DNA from 2 places in the Borborobacter xinjiangensis genome. Region 1 is predicted to be linked to the other one. Evidence: riboswitches for the same ligand, from Rfam matches in the RefSeq annotation. Region 1 holds a riboswitch; the other holds the start of a gene.

Region 1 (10,262 bases):
CAGGAGCCCATCGCCGGTATGCATCGGGCGGGACAAGGCCGGACAGGCGCCACGTCGGGAAAAGGCGCTCACGCTGCTTCCTCCAACGCCTCGGCCTCTGCAATCAGGCGCGCCAGGTCATCGTCTATCGAGTTGCGCAGCGGGTGCCAAAGCCCGCGACGGCGCGCGGAGGCCAAGCGCTGCGCTATAGCCTTGGCCGCCGCCGGATTTTCCTGCAGCAGGAAGGCGCGGACTGCCTCGTCGCCCAGATAGGCGTCGTGAACGGCCTCGATCAATGCGCCGGGAATCGCTTCTGTCGTTTCGGCGAAACCGACAAGCCTGTCGACGGTTTCGGCAAATTCGGAGGCGCCGCGCGGGCCGTGCCGCATCTGGCCCGCGATGAAGCGCGGATTGACGGCGCGGGCGCGGACCACGCGTGACACGGCCTCGGTTATCGAGCGCGGTCGCGGGTTTGCCGGATCGGTGGTGTCGAGGACGATGACGTCGGCATTTTTTCCCAGCGCTGCGACGGCTGCGGAAAAGCCGCCGATGAAGGCGACATCGGCCGAGCCCTCCAGGATGTCGCGGCCGGGATCGTCGCCCGTGTGGACCAGCAGATCCGCCTCGGCAATGCGCGCCGCAAACGCGCCTGGCGCCGAAATGCCTTCGCCTTCGGCACCGCCATAGGCGTGCGAGGTGGCATTGAGATATGCGTGGCCGAATTCTTCCCGATTGGCCCATCCGCCGCTCGAGAGCAGGTCCTCCAGTCCGGCGCCATATGTGCCGGGCGAGGAGCCGAAAATGCGCGAAGGCGCCTTGCCGGTTGCGCGCATATCCGCCGCGAGAGGGTTTTCCGACTCGTCTTCTTCGCGTGCGGCAATGGCTTTCACGGCCGCGTCGATGAGAGCGATCTGGGTCGGAAACATGTCGCGGAAGAGGCCCGAAATGCGCCAGGTGACATCGACGCGCGGCCGCCCGACCGCTGCCGGCGGCAGCACTTCGATGCCGGTGACGCGTCCCGTCGATGCATCCCATTGCGGACGGCACCCCATCAGGAACAGCCCCTGCGCAATTTCCTCGCCGCCGGTGCGCAGCGAGGCGCTGCCCCAGAGATCGATGACCAGAGAGCGCGGCCAATCGCCATGGTCTTGAAGGTAGCGGCGCAGCACCTCTTCGGCTGCGGCGCGGCCGAGGTCGAACGCGGTCGGCGTCGGCATGGTGCGCGGGTCTGCAGTGAACAGGTTGCGGCCGGTCGGCAGAACGTCGGTGCGACCCCGAGCAGGCGCCCCGGCGGGTCCGGCATGGATATGACAGCCGTCGAGCGCGGCAATGAGTGCGCTGCGTTCGCTCTCGGCACTGCCGCGGCGCATCGGGTCCGGCTCGTCGGTTGCCGCGCGGCCATATATATGCAGGCCGTCCTTGATGGTGAAATCCTTGAGGTCGCAAAGCCAGGCGTCGATGCGGCGCAGCGCTTCGTCGGGCGCATCGGTGCCCGCCACGCCGGCCTCGGTGGCTAAGCCAGTGCTGGCGGCGGTTTCGACGATCAGTCGCGCCAACCGGTCGCGACGGCGCCGATCGAGCCCGTCGGCCTGAGCATATTCGTCGACCAGCCGCTCCAGTTTCTGCTGATTCTCATCAAGCCCGGCCTGCGTTAGTGGTGGCGGCAGGTGACCGAGGGTGACAGCGGAAATGCGACGCTTGGCCTGCGCCGCCTCGCCGGGATTGCTGACGATGAATGGATAGATCACCGGCAGCGCGCCGGTGACGATTTCTGGAAAACATTCACCGCTCAACGCAACTGTCTTGCCCGGTAGCCATTCCAGCGTGCCATGCGCGCCGACATGCACCAGCGCGTGGCAACCGATACCCTTTTGCAGCCAAAGGCCGAAGGCGAGCAGCGCATGACGCGGCGGCAGCGATGGATCGTGATAGTCGGCGCGGCGATCCGCCGAGCGCCCGCGATCAGGTGCAAGGGCGACGGTGACGTTGCCGAAAGTCGCCGCGCGAAAGCGAAAGGTGGATTGCTGCGTGTCCCGAACTGCGTCGCCCCATGCCGCGTTTACGGCATCGATTGCGTTCGTGGGAAGCTTTAGGGCGAACGTACGATAGTCGTCCAAGGCAAGCGCGTGATCGGAAGCATCCAGTGCCGTCAAAAGATCACGAGAGCTTTCCGGAATCTTTTCAACAAAGTAGCCTTCGGCCTTCAGGTCGTGCAGCATGGCGAGCACGCTCGAGGGCACGTCGAGGCCAACCGCGTAGCCGATGCGGCCGGGGGCGCTCGGATAGTCCGGAATGAGGATCGCGATCTTTCGCGTGGCGCGCGGTTCTTTCTGCAGGCGGATGAAGGCTGCAAGGCGGTCGGCGGCCCGCGCGATGCGGTCAGGCTCGGGCCGATTGGCGAAGGCCTTGAATGCCAAGGCGTTGTCCGCTTGCGTTTCGGCCTTGAAGGAGACCGCACCTGCCATGATGCGACCGTCAAGCTCGGGCATGACGACATGCATGGCAAGGTCCGCGGGCGCAAGTCCGCGCTGGTTCGTCGCCCAGGCTTCGCGGCGGGTTGTGGCGGTGATGACCTGGAAGACCGGCACGCTGGCGCGGTCGAACACCGTTTCCACGCCGGGCTCGGCGCCTGTGGCAAACGCCGTGGCGGTAACGATGACGCTCGGCGAAAGAGACCTGAGTGCCGGTTCGACGAAACCGAGCGAGGCCGGATCCTTCAGGCTGGAGACGAAGATCGGCACTGGCGCCATGCCGCGCTCGCGCAGCGCTTCGACAAGCGCGTCGATAGGCGCCACATCGGCGGCAAGCAACATGGAGCGATAAAAGAGAATGGGAACGACCGGCGCGCCGACCGCCAATCGGGGGGAGGCCAGAGGTGCGGTCACGACGCCGGATTCCGGGTCGTAGAAGCCGGCCTTGGGGACATTTACCGGCGCGACCGGCGCCACCTCGCTGCCGGCAAGCGCCGCCAACTTGCGCATGACGCCGCTCATATTGGCAGGACCGCCCTCACGGAAATAATCGAGTAGATCGTCCAATTGGTCGCGGGGCAGGGTAGAGCACTCGATCAGCCGCAGATCCTGGTCGCGGCATTCGCCGGGCAGTAGCGCGAGGCGGATGTCGTTCTCGCGGCAGATGGCGGCGAGCCGGTCGCAACCATAGCGCCACCAGTCGTAGCCGCCGAGAATGCGGACCAGGATCACCTTCGCGTGGCTTGCGACACTGTCGATCCACAGATCGACCGACATGGGATGGCGCAGGTCGCGAAGCGCGGCCAGCCGCATCGACGGCAGTGTGTCGGCATTGACCCTCCACGCCGCTGCCAGCCCCGCCAGATCGCTGTCGGTGAAGGAGAGCGCCACGATATCCGCCGGCGCCTGCCGCAAATCGACCGGCTCGACCAAATCGTCGAGGGAGGCGGATGCCGTGGTTAATATGTGCATGGCGAAATTCGCCCGTCGGAAATTGGAGATCGCCCCCTCACCAGCTCGCTGCGCTTGCCACCTCTTCCCGAGGGGAGAGGAGACGCAGCGGCGATGGCTTCCTCTTCTCCCCACTGGGGAGACGGTAGCCGGGAAGCGACCGGACGAGGAGAAAGAGGAAGCATCTCCAGTCTACCTCAGTTCACCAGGATGCGCTCGATGGCTTGCCGATTGAGACCTTTCAACCCGATCACGACAAGACGCGAGCGGCGGTCGTCCGCCGGGGTCCAGGCGCGGTCATAATAATGGCTGACGCGCGGGCCCACCGCCTGAACCAGAAGCCGCATCGGCTTGCCGCTGACATCGACGAAACCCTTCACCCGCAGGACGTTTTCTTCTTCGGCCGCAGCCGTCACCCGCGTGGCGAGATCGTCCGGGTCGGTAATCGCCGGCAGTTCGACGATGAAACTGTCGAAGTCGTCGTGCTCGTGGTCGAGCATTCCGTCATGATGGGTCTTGCGGTTCTCGATGTCGTCTTCCACGGCAAGCCCGAGGCCGAGCATCACCGACGGGTCAATCGCGCCCTGCGCGGTCGGCACCACCTTCACCGCGCGGCCGAGATGTTCGCCGATAAGCGTGGTGGCGCGCGCGCTGCCCGCTTCGTCGAGCAAATCCTTCTTCGACAGGATCACGAGGTCGGCGCAGGCAAGCTGGTCCTCGAATACCTCCTCGACCGGATCGTCGTGATCGATGGAATCGTCGGCGCTTCGTTGCGCTTGCAGCGCATCCAGATCGGACGCGACCTTGCCGTCTGCCAGAGCCGGGCCGTCGACCACGGCCACCACGCCATCCACGGTGACGCGGCTACGGACCGAGGGCCATTGGAACGCCTGAACAAGCGGCTTGGGCAAGGCGAGGCCGGACGTTTCGATGATGATGTGGTCGACCTTCGGTTCCAGCGCGAGAATTCGGTCGAGGGCCGGCACGAAGTCATCGGCGACCGTGCAGCAGAGGCAGCCATTGGCGAGTTCCAGGATGTTTTCCTCAGGGCAGGTGTCGACGCCGCAGCCCTTCAGGATTTCACCGTCAATGCCGATGTCACCGAATTCGTTGACGATGAGCGCGAGACGCTTCCCGTTTGCGTTCTGCAGGATATGGCGGATGAGCGTCGTCTTGCCCGAGCCGAGAAAGCCGGTGACGACGGTGCAGGGAACACGGGTCGCGGACGTGGTCATGAGGGGTCCTTCAACAGATCGAGGGGAGGGATGCGCGCGACGAGACCGCGCTTGAGACTGTCAGGCCGGCCGCGCCATGGCAGGACGCCATCGGTCGAGGCCGCAAAGAGGCTGGCTCCGGCAATCAGGTCCGGGCCGCTGTCGGGTGTCAGGTCGCCGAAGACATAGCTCCAGGAGCCGTCCCGCAGAATCGCCGCGCTCAGGCGCCGCTTGCAATTGCCCAGGCATTGAACCTGCGTGACGCGGATGTCGGTTCGATCAGCGGCCTGTGCGGTCGCCACGCCGAGGCGTTCGCCGGCGGTAGGGCGAACGTCGGACCCTTGCTCGTCGCGGCAGGAAGAACAGACCACCACGGTGACGCCGGCACCATTGCCATTGTCGGCGTATTCGGCCCGCGCCGCGGGGTTACCGTCGATTTTCACTCGGCGTTCTCCTTGCCCGGGGCACCCGCCGGACTGTCGGATTTCATGCTGACGGCAGGTCTCCTGGCTCGCGGGTCGTCGCCTCGTGCCGCCTTCCCGGGACATTCCCAGTGGCTGTCGGCCTTCGGCTATTCGCTTACAGTTGCGGGGACAGCTGCGGATTGGAAGCCTTCCGGTTTCGCACCGCATTCCCTCTTAGCCCCTCCCTTTGCGGAGAGGGGACCGTCTTGGCTGAACTTAGGCGTTAGCGCATCAGCGTGTCAACGCGCCGCTGCGACATGATTATGTCGGCCAGCGCCGGACCGAGATCGCCGGCGGGCACGATCTCGATGCGCTCAAGGCCAAGCCAATCCTTCATCAGCCGAAGCTCCTCGCATAGAGCTTCCGCCGTATGGGCGGGCGCGAATGGCTCGGCATAGGCGGCAAGCACCCGCAACACGCCCATGGGCCGATCCGCCTTGACGTCGATGCGCGCAACCAGCCTGTCGCCGAGCAGGAACGGCAGCACATAGTAGCCGTATTGGCGCTTTTGCGCCGGCGTGTAGATTTCGATGCGATAGCGAAAGCCGAACAGCGCCTCCGTGCGCGACCGCTCGAAGACCAACGGGTCGAAAGGAGCGAGCAGCGCGCGTGCTTCCACCTTGCGCGGGATGCGCGCGCCGGCATGAAGGTAGGCCTGTCTGTGCCATCCTTCCACGCGCACCGGCAACAGCTCTCCGGCTTCCACCAGTTCCCCGATCCGACCTTTCATGTCGGCAGACGAAAGCCGAAAATAATCGCGCAGGCATGGTGCCGTGACGATGCCGTGGGCGCGGGCGGCAATGCGCAGCAGTTCGCGGTGCGCTTCGGCGGGCTGCGGCGTCGGCAGCGCAAGGATGGAGGGAGGCAACACGCGTTCGGGCAGGTCATAAACGCGTTCGAAGCCGCGCCGCGAGGCGGTGGTGAGGCGGCCCGCCCAGAACAGCCACTCGAAAGCGTGCTTGGCGTCGCTCCATCCCCACCAGCCGCCGGCGCCCTTCTGGCCGTCAAGCTCGGAAGCCGCAGTCGCGCCACGCGAAACCACCTGGCGATAGATGTCTTCAATATAATCCGTTCGCGCGCGGCCCCATTTCGCGAGGCCACCATACATCTCCTCACCGTTTCGAGCGCGCTCCATACGCCAGCGCATCAGGGGCTGGGTTGCGACGGGCAGGTAGGACGCCTCATGCGCCCAGTATTCGAACAGAGAGCGCTTTCTCGACATTGCCGCATCGTCCAGAACGGAGAGCGGATAGGGACCCAGCCGCGAAAACAACGGCATGTAGTGCGCGCGCACGACCGCGCTCACCGAATCGATCTGCAGCAGGCCGATGCGCGAAATCACTCGCGAAAGATGGCGCCGGCCGATCAGTGCCGCAGGCCGCGGATCGGCAAAGCCCTGCGCCGCAAGCGCCACGCGCCGGGCGGTTGCGGCGGAAAGCTTTTCCCTCATTGTGAAACGAGCCGAAAGAACGTCAATGCGGATGACCCAAGGTAAGCACGAAGGTTCGGGAGGTCAGTTTATCAATATTTGCAATAAAAACTGTCAGGAGAAAAAGTGGAGTTAGATAGGAAGGAATTCAAGTGCCCGTAGCAGCGGGGCAATTTCGGGAAAAGCCATTGGTGCAGCGGCTTGCCTGGCAAGGTTTGACTTGCTTCGCAGAGTTGGCTGCGCTAACCCTTCGCCGCGTTGCAACATGGTTTTTCGGCACCGCTTGACAGGGCCAAACTGTCGCGGGTTCGCCGGCTCGACTGGATGCTAATATGGAGCACGGTCGATAGCCAACGGAAAGTTTGGAGAATGAACGAGCTGCTGAGTTCATACCTTCCTATCGTGATCTTTGTCGGGGTCGCGCTGGTGGTCGGCCTTGCTCTGGTCGTCGCGCCCTTCATCATCGCCTATCGCAATCCCGATCCGGAGAAGCTGTCGGCTTATGAATGCGGCTTCAACTCGTTCGATGACGCGCGCATGAAGTTCGACATCCGCTACTATCTCGTGGCGATTCTTTTCATCATCTTCGATCTTGAGGTCGCGTTCCTGTTTCCGTGGGCAGTTTCCTTCGGCGAGGTCGGCATGCTCGGCTTCTGGTCGATGATGGTCTTCCTCGCCGTTCTGACCATCGGCTTCATCTACGAGTGGAAGAAGGGGGCGCTGGAATGGGATTGACCGACATGCCTCGCGCCCTTGTTGCCGAAAAGCCCAGGGGCATCATCGATCCGAACACCGGCAAGCCGGTCGGCGCGGATGATCCGTTTTTCCGCGACATCAATGGCGAACTCTCCGACAAGGGCTTTCTCGTCACCTCGTCCGAGGCGCTCATCACCTGGGCGCGCACCGGCTCGCTGATGTGGATGACGTTCGGGCTTGCCTGCTGCGCTGTGGAGATGATGCACATTTCCATGCCGCGCTATGATGCCGAGCGGTTCGGCATCGCGCCGCGCGCCTCTCCGCGCCAGTCCGACGTGATGATCGTCGCCGGGACGCTGACCAACAAGATGGCGCCGGCCCTGCGCAAGGTCTACGACCAGATGCCGGAGCCGCGCTACGTCATTTCGATGGGCTCGTGCGCCAATGGCGGCGGCTACTATCATTATTCCTATTCGGTGGTGCGCGGCTGCGACCGCGTCGTGCCGGTCGACATCTATGTGCCCGGCTGTCCGCCCACCGCCGAGGCGCTGCTCTACGGCATTCTTCTGCTGCAGAAGAAGATTCGCCGCACCGGCACGATCGAGCGGTGAACCCAATGAGTGAAGCCCTCATGGATCTCGCAAGCTATCTTGCCGAAAAGCTTGACGGCAAGATCGGCATGCCGGTGCTTGCCTATGGCGAACTCACGGTGCCGGTCGAGGCCGGCAATATCGTCGATGTCGCAGGATTCCTGCGCGATGACGTGCGCTGCCAGTTCGTGTCGATGATCGATATTTGCGGCGCCGACTATCCGGCGCGAGAGAAGCGATTCGATGTCGTCTATCATCTTCTGTCGCCGCGCCAGAACCTGCGCATTCGGCTCAAGGTCATGACCGACGGCGAGACGCCGGTGCCATCGATCACCAGTGTCTATCCCGGCGCCGACTGGTTCGAGCGCGAAGCTTATGATCTCTATGGCATCCTGTTTTCAGGTCATCCGGATCTTCGCCGCTTGCTGACGGACTACGGTTTCGAAGGTCATCCACTGCGGAAGGATTTTCCGCTGACCGGTTTCGTCGAGGTGCGTTACGACGACGAGGCCAAGCGGGTCGTCTACGAGCCGGTGGAGCTCAAGCAGGAATTCCGAAATTTCGACTTTCTGTCGCCATGGGAAGGGACGGACTACGTTCTGCCGGGCGATGAAAAGGCGAAGCAGTAAAAAATAGCGAGTAGAGAGTAGCGAATAGAGGAAAAGGAGGCAGAACGACGACGATCAACTCTTACAGAGACCTTATTGTCTGGAAGAATGCGATTGATTTGGCGGTCACGTGCTATGCCGAAACCAAGTCGTTTCCAAATAGTGAAGCCTATGGAATGACTTCCCAGATCAGACGTGCCGCAGCGTCCATCGCAGCCAATATCGCCGAAGGACATGGACGCGAGCATACCGGATCGTTCATCCAATTTCTTCGCGTCGCGCAAGGGTCGCTAAAAGAGTTAGAAACGCATTTGATCCTGTCCTCACGTGTCGGATTGATGAATGGCGAAGTGGCCGCGTCCTTGACCGAACAGTGTGAGGAAATTGGCAGGATGTTGCGTTCCTTGATTCGAAGTCTGCAACAAAAGCAATGACAATGATCCTTCTTCCCTATTCGCTATTGCCTATTCGCTATTGGCTCGCTGAAAGCGCATTCCATGGCTGAAACCTCCGTCCGCAATTTCAACATCAATTTCGGCCCGCAGCATCCGGCGGCACACGGCGTTTTGCGCCTCGTGCTGGAGCTGGACGGCGAGATCGTCGAGCGCGTCGATCCGCATATCGGACTGCTGCATCGCGGCACCGAAAAGCTGATGGAGCACAAGACCTATCTGCAGGCGGTGCCCTATCTGGATCGGCTCGATTATGTCGCGCCGATGAACCAGGAGCATGCTTTTGCGCTGGCCGTCGAGCGTCTGCTCGACATCGAGGTACCGAAGCGCGGCCAGCTGATCCGCGTTCTCTATTCCGAGATCGGCCGCATCCTGTCGCATCTGCTCAACGTGACGACCCAGGCCATGGACGTTGGCGCGCTGACACCGCCGCTCTGGGGTTTCGAAGAGCGCGAAAAGCTGATGGTGTTCTATGAGCGTGCGTCCGGCTCGCGCATGCATGCCGCCTATTTCCGCCCCGGCGGCGTGCATCAGGATCTGCCGCAGCAGCTTGTCGAGGACATCGGCAAGTGGATCGACCCGTTCTACAAGACGCTCGACGATATCGACGTTCTGCTTGCCGACAACCGCATCTTCAAGCAGCGAAATGCCGATATCGGTGTCGTTTCGCTCGAGGACGCATGGGCCTGGGGCTTTTCGGGCGTGATGGTGCGCGGCTCGGGCGCGGCCTGGGATCTGCGCAAGAGCCAGCCCTACGAATGCTACGCCGAACTCGACTTCGACATTCCGGTCGGCAAGAACGGCGACTGCTATGATCGCTATCTGATCCGCATGGAGGAAATGCGGCAGTCGGCGAAGATCATGCGACAGTGCGTCGACCTGCTTCTCGGCAAGGAGGGCGCCGGTCCCGTGTCGAACCTTGACGGCAAGGTGGTTCCGCCCAAGCGCGCCGCCATGAAGCGGTCGATGGAAGCCTTGATCCACCATTTCAAGCTCTACACCGAAGGCTTCCATGTGCCGGCGGGCGAGGTTTATGCCGCCGTCGAGGCGCCGAAGGGCGAGTTTGGCGTCTACCTCGTTTCCGACGGCACCAACAAGCCCTATCGCTGCAAGCTGCGGGCGCCGGGTTTCGCGCATCTCCAGGCCATGGATTTCATGTGCAAGGGCCACATGCTGGCCGACGTCTCCGCCGTCCTCGGCTCTCTCGACATCGTCTTCGGCGAGGTCGATCGCTGATGCTCAGGGCCGTCCAAAGCGATATCGTGATCGATGCGCAAACCGGCCGCGTGGAAGGCGCGCGGGCCGGCGAGCGCGTTGCGATCCATTTCCTGCGGATGGCTTTGCAAGCGTTGATGCCGTTTCACAATTTCGGCTTCTCCTACATTGCCCGCGCAACCCGCGGCCTGCT
Region 2 (10,262 bases), on a different contig from region 1:
TCGGCAGGGTCTTTAGGCAAGCTCATGCAAACGCAGATACTTCAAACCGCCAGCGCTGTCACGGCGCATAAGCCATTGGCATTTGGTCCATCAACGCGGATTGGAACGACTGTCTGTTGGCAATAGACTGCCGTTCTCTCCGTTCATGACAGGACTGGAAAATGCCTTCCCGAAGCTTGCCGCTCTCCACCATCGGCTTCGACGCCGACGACACACTTTGGCAGAACGAGCAGTTCTTCCGCGTGACGGAAACGCATTTTGCTTCGTTGCTAGCCGAATATGCCGAGGGCAGCGACATTCACGCCCGCCTGCTTGAAGCGGAAAAGCGCAACCTGGCGGTCTATGGCTTCGGCATCAAAGGTTTCACCCTGTCGATGATCGAAACCGCGTTGGAGCTGAGCGGAGGCCGGGTACCGGCGCGCGTGATCGGCGAAATTCTCGCAGCCGGACGCGACATGCTCTCGCATCCGGTCGAAACGCTGCCGAACGTGCGCGAGACGCTGGAGGAACTGGCGGGAGCCTATCGACTGATCCTGATCACCAAGGGCGACCTGTTCGATCAGGAGCGCAAGCTGGCGCAGTCAGGGCTCGGCGAATTGTTCGATGCGGTCGAGATCGTCAGCGACAAGAACGCCGCCACCTATGAGCGCATCTTCGCCCGTCACGGCGACGGGCCGCACCGGGCGATGATGGTCGGCAATTCGCTGAAATCGGACATCGTTCCGGCCATCGAGGCCGGAAGCTGGGGCGTCTATGTTCCGCACGATCTCACCTGGGTCCTCGAACATGTCGAGGAACCGGCCGAGGCGCCGCGCTTCCGGCGCCTGGCGCATATAGCCGAGCTGGCCGATCTGATCGATGAATTGGAACGCTGACCGCCTATTTCGCCGCGTTGGTCTGCCTTGCGTACCGATTGGGTCCGGGCTCGCCCGGAAAGACGCAGAGCGCCAGGAAGGCGATGAACGAAACAATCGGAATGAAGAGCGAAACCGCGATGATGCCGGGCTTTCCCATGTCGTGCAGGCGCTTCACGCTGGATGAGATATGCACCCAGAGGAAGATGGCGAATGTTACGCCGAACACCACCGACCAGGTCTGCGCGGCCGGACTTTCCTCCGGCACGCGCATGAACTGGTAGAGCGGAAACGACACGACCGCCAGCATGAATAGAAACGTCAGTATGTACACCGCCCGGTTGATGCGACCGGCGAAGCTGAAGAAGAGCCAGAGAAACTGGTTTTTGTCAGGCAATTTCGTGCGTTTCCTGTCATGCGACGCGGGGTCGATCAGTCCCGCAGAAGCTCGTTGATCGACGTCTTGGAACGGGTCTGCGCGTCGACGCGCTTGACGATCACGGCGCAGTAGAGGCTGGGGCCGGGCTCACCATTGGGGAGCGGCTTGCCGGTCAATGAGCCTGCGACGACGACCGAATTGGCCGGCACCTCGCCATAGGTGATCTCGCCGGTGGCGCGGTCGACGATCTTGGTCGACTTGCCGATGAAGACGCCCATGCCGAGCACCGAGCCTTCGCGTACGATGCAGCCCTCCACCACCTCGGAGCGAGCGCCGATGAAGCAATTGTCCTCGATGATGGTCGGGCCGGCCTGCATCGGTTCCAGAACGCCGCCGATACCGACGCCGCCGGACAGATGCACGTTCTTGCCGATCTGGGCGCAGGAGCCGACCGAGGCCCAGGTGTCGACCATGGTTCCGGAATCGACATAGGCGCCGAGATTGACGAAGGACGGCATCAGAACCGCATTCGGCGCGATGTAGGCCGAGCGGCGCACCACGCAGGAGGGCACGGCGCGAAAGCCGGCCTTCTCGAAATCGACCGCACTCCAGCCGGCGAACTTCGACGGCACCTTGTCCCACCAGATCGAATCGCCCGGCCCGCCCTTGACGACTTCCATCGGATTGAGCCGGAAGGAGAGCAGAACGGCCTTCTTCAGCCATTGGTTGACCTTCCACACACCATCGGGCTGGCGCTCGGCTACGCGGGCGACGCCGCGGTCGAGCAGGCTCAGCGCGGTCTCGATGGCTTCGCGCCTTTCTCCGCGCGTATCGGTGGTGATGGTCTCGCGCTCCTCGAACGCCTTCTCTATGGTCGCTTCAAGATTCGCAAGGTCGGCTTTGGGCATGAAGTTTCTCCGCTACACGTGCTGTTAAGGGGCGTCTTTTAGGGTCGGGACCTAACAATATGGTCGACTGGCGTTGGGCTGTCGGCTGTTCCAAGATCGCGCGGACCCTATGTCAGGGCATAGAAGCGGTCAATCACGCCAGTGTCCCGGGACGGTGCTGGGGTGTGGAATTTTTGACGGGGGTTTTGAGAACGACATGAATCCGATGGAAAAGGAGGGGTGGACACCGCTACCCCACTCCGACGAGGACCTGGAACGGGTAAAGAGCGTCCCCGACACCCCACAGACGCGTGCCGCCACATACAGGCTTGCCTGGAACGACTCGGACTTCATGACAAGGCGCGAGTTGCGGGCGGTCAGGCTTCAACTGGAGTTGCTGAAACCTGAAATGGTGCTGGCCGAACGCGGCATTCGTTCGACCGTAATTCTGTTCGGCGGGGCGCGCATACCTGAACCGGGCGGCGAGGCCTGGGCCGCCAAGGACGAGACGCAGCGCAAGAACCTTGAGAAAAACAGCAAATATTACGACGAGGCGCGCAAATTCGCGCAACTCTGCTCACGCCATTCCGCCACCTCGCGCTATCGCGAATATGTGGTGGTTACGGGCGGCGGGCCGGGCGTCATGGAGGCGGGAAATCGCGGTGCGGCCGATGTCGGCGCGCCGTCGATCGGCCTCAACATCGTTCTGCCGCATGAGCAGGCGCCGAACGCCTATGTGACGCCGGAACTCTGCTTCAATTTCCACTACTTCGCCATCAGGAAGATGCATTTCGTCATGCGCGCCAAGGCGGTGGCGGTGTTTCCCGGCGGCTTCGGCACGATGGACGAGTTCTTCGAAACCCTGACGCTGATCCAGACCGGCCGCATGGAGCGGGTTCCTATCGTTCTTTTCGGCAAGGCGTTCTGGGAGCGGGCGATCGATCTCGATTTCCTGGCCGAGCAGGGCACCATCACGCCAGGCGATCAGGACATCATCGAGTTCGTCGATACCGCCGACGAAGCCTGGAAGATCATCCGCGAATTCTACCAGTTCTGACGCGGAAGCCCTCCGGGTCCGTCACGCGGCGCTTGGCGTTATCGTGCCGAGAAACGTCGCCAGATCGTCGGTGACGAAGTCCACGGCATCGTCATAGGACGGGTCGCGTTCCCAGATTTCGGAAAATGTCGGCTCGAAGTTCTTGGGTACGATCAGAACCGTCTGCATGCCGAGCGCCTTGGGAACGATCAGGTTGCGCGCCAGATCCTCGAACATCACCGCATTGGGGCCGGCGATGCGGTGGAGCGCGATGAACTTGTCGTAGGTCTCCGGCGCCGGCTTCGGCGTCAGGCCCGCCGCGACGATGTCGAAGATGTCGTCGAAATGATCGAGAATTCCGAGTTGGCGCGCGGTGCGCTCGGCATGGCCCCGGTCCCCGTTGGTGAAGATGAACTTGCGCCCCGGCAGCGCCTTTATCGCCTCGCCGAGCGCGGGATCGGGGACCAGCCACGAATAGTCGATGTTGTGGACTTTATTGAGAAAGTCGTCGGGATCGATATTGTGGCGCTGCATCAGCCCGCTCAGCGTCGTCCCGTATTCCAGGTAGAGCTCTTTCTGCAGCTTGCGCGCCTCATCGCGCGGCAATTGCAGAAGCTCCGACACATAGGCGGTCATCTTCACATCGATCTGCGAAAACAGATTGGTGTGATGCGGATAGAGCGTGTTGTCGAGGTCGAACACCCAATCGGTGACATGGGCGAATCGGGCGGATTTCGGAGACTGGGTCATGACAGTCCTTATGACACGACTGACGCATCGATGGCCATGAGCGCTTTGCCACGCTCGGGCCCGAAGCCGGAAAAGATCAAATCTTATGCATGCCTGAAAGGAGACCTTTAACGCTTTGCTGTCATGGGCTTTCGAAATCGGAAGCTGTCGATGAAAAGCATATTTGTAAGGTCCGGGCTGGTGGCGTTCGGGGCGGTTGCCGGGTCCCTACTGCTGGTGATCACCATCGTTCCCGCGCTCGGAGGGGTGGTTGACGGCAATGCGTGGCTGATGTGCATTATTTGCCCTCTCGCGACCGCTTGGCCGGCCAGCGCCTTCACCTTCTGGCAGAGCGATCGGCTGAAGCAGGCCCATCGCGACCTTGCCCGGGTCCATGCGCAGCTTGCCGCCGCCCATAGGCGCTTGGCCGAAAAGGCGCAGCGTGATGACATGACCGGCATGCTCAATCGCGAGGCTTTCTTTGCCGCGCTGGATGGTTCGCGGCGCAAGGCGGACCGTGGCGCGCTGCTGATCATCGATGCCGATCATTTCAAGCGAATCAACGATAATTTCGGTCACCTAACGGGAGACGACGCCTTGCAGAAGATCGCGGCGGCGATTTCGCGCGGCGTGCGCTCCAGCGACATACTGGGACGCATTGGCGGCGAGGAATTCGGCGCAATCCTCGTAGGTGCCTCGGACGAGGAGGCCGCAAGCGTTGCCGAGCGTATCCGCAGCGAAGTCGAGCAGATTCATTTCGCGCCGGTGGATGACGCGGTCGTTCGCCTCACCGTCAGCATCGGCGGAACGCATTGTCCACCCGATGGGACAGTGCCCGAACTGATGCGCGCGGCCGATGCCCGTCTTTACGAGGCCAAGCGACGCGGGCGCAACCTGGTGATCATAGGCGAGGTGATGGTGAGGGCCGCGTAAGAAGGACCCTAGGTCACCACGGCGGTAATTGAGGCCGCAACCAGGAAACCGGCGAGCACGAGCAGCACGCCATAGATCTTCGGCTTGCCGAACAGCACGGCGAATGCCGATATCCACACGACGATGGCGGCGGCGAGCGCGAACAGGAAACCCGGCTTGTCGCTCCACATGATACCGATTGCCATGAGGCCGCCGATTATCAGCGCCCCGAAGACAAGCATTATCGAGAGCGCGAACTTCTCCACCGAATCCATTGGTCGTCCTCTGATCGTCATGTTTGGGTAGCGTGCCGGGCGCCGCTAATCAACACGCCTGATGCGACCCTTGTCGAGCTTGAAAATTCCGTTCTGTCCGCCCTGCCGTTCGAAATCGCTCTGCAACTCGTCCCAGGTGCCGAGATATTTCCCGCAATCCTCGCAGGAAATGAAGGTTTCCGGCCTCACGGTCGATGGAATGCGCAAACGAATGGTGTGGCAGTAGGGGCATTCGAGACGATGATCGAGGAATTGCTCGGGCATTTTGTCTCCCTCCGGACATGAACGCCCGCACCTGACCCTAACACGATATTCGAACCCGTCGAATCACTACTGTGGTGATGAAGCCGAAAGCGCAATTGACGCTTCGTCTTTCCGCGGCTAGCTTCCCGCCCGGAACTGGTTTCGCCTTCGGGCGGATGAAAAGGGAATGCGGTGACGCCGTGATATCGGCCATTCCGCAACTGCCCCCGCAACTGTAGCCGTTGAGCCTTCTTCCAAAAAGCCACTGAGAGCGCATGGCGCGACCGGGAAGGCGGAAGAAACGCAATGACACGGAAGTCAGGAGACCTGCCTTTCCAGTCACCCATGCCCGAACACGAGGGGTGTTCCGGCGCGGTCGTCCGTGGCGGTGACATTTGAAAAAGTGTTGCCGCGCGCCCGGATGGCTGATGGGTTCTTGCCCTGACAAATCCTTCCGGTCCGCGGTTCTGATTGTGCCTGTGAAGCAGATTATCGCTTTGCCGGCCGGAACGGAGGGCTGAATGTCTACGACTATTTTCCGCGCGGGCTTTTCCGCATTTGCCGCAATCGGCGCTGTCCTGGCTTTTCAAGGCGCGGCTGGCGCGCAGGACGCAGACGGCGTCATCAAGCTCGAGCAGATCACGGTTACAACGCCGCTGCGGCGCGAATCGACGCTGGCCAGGAGCACATCGTCGGTGACTGTCATCGACGAAAAGGAGATCGAGCAATCGGGCGCGCTCGACCTGCCGACGCTGCTGAAATCCTACCCGGGTGTTTCCATCCGAACCAATGGCGGGCTCGGATCGGAGTCCAGCATTTCGCTGCGCGGAACGACTTCAACGCAGACATTGGTGCTTGTAAACGGTGTGCGGGCAAGCTCGGCGACGATCGGCACGACAGCCATCGCCAGCATCCCCCTGAGCTCGATCGAACGTATCGAGATCGCCAAGGGCGGGCATTCAGCCCAGTATGGCGCCGACGCTATTGGCGGCATCGTCAACATCATCACCAAGCAGGGCGGCACCTGCGCCAATGGCAACGCGATGTGCACGACGGTGAGCACGGGCGTGATGCATCCCTGGGGTGGTTATGTTTCCGGCAATGTCAGTGGCCAGACCGAGGACGGCACCAACTACGCCTTCGGCGGCAGTCTCCTGGGAACGCGCGGCTACGAGTTCACGCTGCCGTCCAGTTTCTCGCATGAGAAGGACGACGATGGGTTTCTCACCGGATCTGGCAATTTCTCACTGTCCAAGGATTTCGATTGGGGTCGCATCTATACCGATGGACTCTATGCGCGCGGGCGCAACCAGTATGATCGGCCATTTCCCGATCCCAACGAATCCGACACCGATACATTTGCCGGCAGGCTTGGCGGTCGCCTTGATCATTCCGATAGCTGGTCTTCCACCGTCGAACTGACTTCGGCAGTGGACAAGTCCTCGAACTTCCGTGGTGATATTGCCGGCGACGACTTCGATACACTCCGCTACGGCATATTTGCATCGACGCAAAAGTCACTGGAGCTTGACAACAGCCGGCACGTCTTTAGCGGCGGTGTCGAGGCATACCGCGAAACGATCTCTGGCAGCTCGGTTTTCGGTCTTCCCTACGATGCCACGGCGCGAGATCTTGCGGCGGTGTTCGGCCAGCATTCGCTCGAATACGAGGCGCTGACGATCGATTCGGGAATTCGCTACGATCACAACGAACAGTTTGGCGGCGCGACGACCTACAATATCGGCGCCAGCTATGAATTCGTGCCGGGTCTGGTGGCGCGCTCCTCGTTCGCCACCGGCTTTCGGGCACCGACCTTCAACGAGCTCTATTATCCGTTCATGGGAAATCCCGACCTCAGGCCGGAAAAATCGCGCTCCTATGAAGTGGGCCTGAACTGGCGGCCGACAGATTCGACCAGCCTCGATCTGGCGCTTTACCGGACCAGCATAAGGGACCAGATCAACTGGAGCGAGGTGTTTCCGGGCACTTGGCTACCGTCGAATATCGAGAACGTCATGATTACGGGCTTCGAAGCCGCTCTCGAGCATCGCTTCGACAATCGCTGGCGCGGCAGGGCCTCGGTCGATATTCGCGAGCCGAAAAATCGCGACAGCGGCCTGGATATTCCCTACCAGAACCGCTTCAAGGCATCCGCCGAGCTTTCGTTCAAGGCGACCGACAAGCTCGATCTGACGGCCGGGCTGCTATATGTAAGCAGCCGCTTTGCGGACGAGGACAATACGATCAAGCTGCCAGCCTATACGACCGTCGATGTCCTGGCATCCTATGCCTTCGATGAGCAGTCCGAGCTGAAGTTTGCGGTCGAGAATGTCTTTGACGAGCAGTATTCGACATCGAACGGCTACCGCTCGCCCGGACGTACGTTCAATCTGAGTTTCTCGCGAACCTTCTAGCGATTGCCGACGCCACTATGCGTTTCATTGAACGATCCGGAACAAGCCTTCTCCTCGCGGCGCTGGCCGGCCTGTTTCTGGCAGCGTCTGCCATGGCGGAGCCCGCGCCGCGCCGTGTCGTATCGTTGAATGTCTGCACCGATCAGTTGGCGATGCTGATTGCCGGCGAGGGGCAACTTCATTCCGTGTCGTTTCTCGCCCGCGATTCGGGCACCTCGGCAATGGCGGCTGAGGCGCAGCGCTACGTGATCAATCACAGTCAGGCCGAAGAAATCTTCCTGATGCAGCCCGACCTGGTTCTTGCCGGAACATTTTCGTCGCGGCCGACGATCGATCTCTTGCGGAGGCTCGGATTTCGCGTCGAGGAATTCGCGCCGGCAAGATCCTTTGAGGATGTGCGCGAGAATTTGACCCGCGTCGGCAGGCTGCTGCATCGCGAGATAAGAGCCGCCGAGCTGGTGGCGGACCTGGACGGTGGGCTTGCCGGACTGCGGGACGCCAAGGTTCCTCCGCGCACTATCGCGCTTTACGAGGCCAACAGCTATACGTCCGGCACCGGCACGCTGACGGATGCCATTTTTCGCGCCGCCGGGCTCACCAATATCGCCGAGAAACTCGGCGTCGCGGGAACGGTAAGGCTGCCGATGGAACTGCTGATAATGGCCGATCCCGACCTGATCGCCGCAAGCAACCGGGACTATGGCGCGCCGGCGCTGGCGCAGGAAAATTTTACGCATCCCGCCTATCTGGCGCTTGGCGCGCAAGAGCGGACCGTCAATGTGCCGGTACCCAATATGATCTGCGGCGGACCTTTTACGCTTGAGGCGGCGCGCATCCTTCAGGAGGCGGCGTCGATGCCGATCGGCAACGTCAAATGAGGGACCGTTCGCTCTATAGGCTGGTCGCCTCGGTGCTTGGTTTAGCCACAGTGGCGCTTTTCATCCTGTCGCTGACGGTGGGGCCGGCCGGCATCGCCTTTGGCGACAGCATTGCCGCACTTTTCTCCGCCAAACGCGACGGAATCGCCCTGATCATGCAGGAGATTCGCCTGCCGCGCGCCATCCTCGGTCTGATGATCGGCGCCACGCTCGGCCTTTCAGGCGCGGTGCTGCAAGGCTATCTGCGCAACCCACTGGCCGAGCCTGGCCTGCTCGGCATCAGCGCGTCGGCTTCGCTCGGCGCCGTGCTTGCAATCTATACCGGCCTCTCGGCCGCCTTCCCGCTCGGTCTGCCGCTTGCGGCCCTGGCTGGAGCGGTGGTCGCTGTCCTCGTCGTCCAGGCGATGGCGGGCATACGCGGCGGGGCGCTGACGATCATCCTTGCCGGGGTCGCGGTCACCAGCTTTGCCGGCGCCATGACCTCGCTGGCGCTCAACCTGTCGCCTAATCCATTCGCGGCGCTCGAAATCATGTTCTGGATGCTCGGCTCGTTGACCGACCGTTCGATGATCCATGTCTGGCTGGCTGGTCCTTTCATGCTGGTCGGCTGCCTCATGCTTGCGGGGCTCGGCCGCTCTCTCGATGCGCTGACGCTCGGCTCGGACGCTGCCGCAAGCATGGGAGTGGAGATGCGCCGGGTGCAGTTTCTGGCGGTTTTCGGCACCGCCGCCTCAGTCGGCGCGGCGACGGCTGTTGCCGGCGCGATCGGCTTTGTCGGGCTTGTCGTTCCGCATATCCTGCGCCCGCTGGTCGGCGCGCGGCCATCTCGGCTGCTTCCGGTCAGCGCGCTTGGCGGCGCATGCGTGCTTCTGGCGGCCGACATTCTGGTGCGCGTGATCGCGCCCGACCGCGACCTGAAGCTCGGCGTGCTGACGGCGATCGTCGGTGCTCCCTTCTTCCTCTGGCTGGTTTATCGCACCCGCAGGAGCATGCTGTGACCTTGCTTTCGGGATCGGACCTGCATGTTTCGTTGGGCGGCAAGGAGGTGCTGCACGGTCTGACGTTCGAGGTCGCCGCGGGCGAGTTCGTCGGGTTGATCGGCCCGAACGGCGCTGGAAAATCGACGCTGCTGCGCGCCATCCTCGGTCTGGTGCCGAGCCAAGGACGTGTTGCAATCGGTGGCGGCGATTCCACCACGATGAGCGCAATGGAACGGGCGCGCCATCTCGCCTATCTGCCGCAGGAGCGCGAGATTGCCTGGCCGGTTTCGGTCGAAATGCTGGTTTCGCTGGGCCGTGCTCCGCATCGACCGGCCTTCGCCGCGCTGACGCATGAGGACAAGGTTATCATCGAACAGGCGATGCGCCGGATGGAGGTCGAGGCGTTTCGGGATAGACCCGCGACGCAGCTTTCCGGCGGCGAGAAGGCGCGTGTGCTGATCGCGCGGGCGCTCGCCCAGGACGCGCCTCTGCTGCTTGCAGACGAGCCGGCGGCCGGCCTCGACCCCTCGCATCAGATCGCCCTGATGCGGACGTTCTCAGGGTTGGCCGGCGAGGGTAGGGCGGTCATCGCGTCGATGCACGATCTCGGCCTTGCCGCCCGCTGGTGCACGCGGCTGATTTTGATCGACAAGGGCATGATCGTCATGGACGGGC

The links. A riboswitch is a leader RNA that binds a small molecule or an ion and turns the genes downstream of it on or off. The one in region 1 is predicted to bind cobalamin.
Region 2: linked by a shared signal. The riboswitch ahead of ACLKMW_RS06535 (TonB-dependent receptor domain-containing protein) and the one ahead of ACLKMW_RS01395 (DUF1636 family protein) in region 1 are both predicted to bind cobalamin.

What each region holds. Positions count from the first base shown of each region.
Region 1 is NZ_JBLLVA010000001.1:289,858-300,119, forward strand. Features, by position in the region: gene cobG (precorrin-3B synthase) at 1-72, opposite strand, end outside; gene cobN (cobaltochelatase subunit CobN) at 69-3,422, opposite strand; gene cobW (cobalamin biosynthesis protein CobW) at 3,599-4,636, opposite strand; gene ACLKMW_RS01395 (DUF1636 family protein) at 4,633-5,052, opposite strand; cobalamin riboswitch at 5,095-5,300, opposite strand; gene ACLKMW_RS01400 (winged helix-turn-helix domain-containing protein) at 5,303-6,529, opposite strand; gene ACLKMW_RS01405 (NADH-quinone oxidoreductase subunit A) at 6,878-7,243, shown strand; gene ACLKMW_RS01410 (NuoB/complex I 20 kDa subunit family protein) at 7,234-7,815, shown strand; gene ACLKMW_RS01415 (NADH-quinone oxidoreductase subunit C) at 7,821-8,423, shown strand; gene ACLKMW_RS01420 (four helix bundle protein) at 8,477-8,836, shown strand; gene ACLKMW_RS01425 (NADH-quinone oxidoreductase subunit D) at 8,900-10,090, shown strand; gene ACLKMW_RS01430 (FkbM family methyltransferase) at 10,090-10,262, shown strand, end outside.
Region 2 is NZ_JBLLVA010000003.1:404,511-414,772, reverse strand. Features, by position in the region: gene dapE (succinyl-diaminopimelate desuccinylase) at 1-26, opposite strand, end outside; gene ACLKMW_RS06575 (HAD family hydrolase) at 162-875, shown strand; gene ACLKMW_RS06570 (DUF805 domain-containing protein) at 880-1,251, opposite strand; gene dapD (2,3,4,5-tetrahydropyridine-2,6-dicarboxylate N-succinyltransferase) at 1,287-2,141, opposite strand; gene ACLKMW_RS06560 (LOG family protein) at 2,338-3,177, shown strand; gene ACLKMW_RS06555 (pyrimidine 5'-nucleotidase) at 3,199-3,906, opposite strand; gene ACLKMW_RS06550 (GGDEF domain-containing protein) at 4,057-4,818, shown strand; gene ACLKMW_RS06545 (hypothetical protein) at 4,827-5,072, opposite strand; gene ACLKMW_RS06540 (hypothetical protein) at 5,118-5,336, opposite strand; cobalamin riboswitch at 5,455-5,664, shown strand; gene ACLKMW_RS06535 (TonB-dependent receptor domain-containing protein) at 5,837-7,729, shown strand; gene ACLKMW_RS06530 (ABC transporter substrate-binding protein) at 7,747-8,607, shown strand; gene ACLKMW_RS06525 (FecCD family ABC transporter permease) at 8,604-9,605, shown strand; gene ACLKMW_RS06520 (ABC transporter ATP-binding protein) at 9,602-10,262, shown strand, end outside.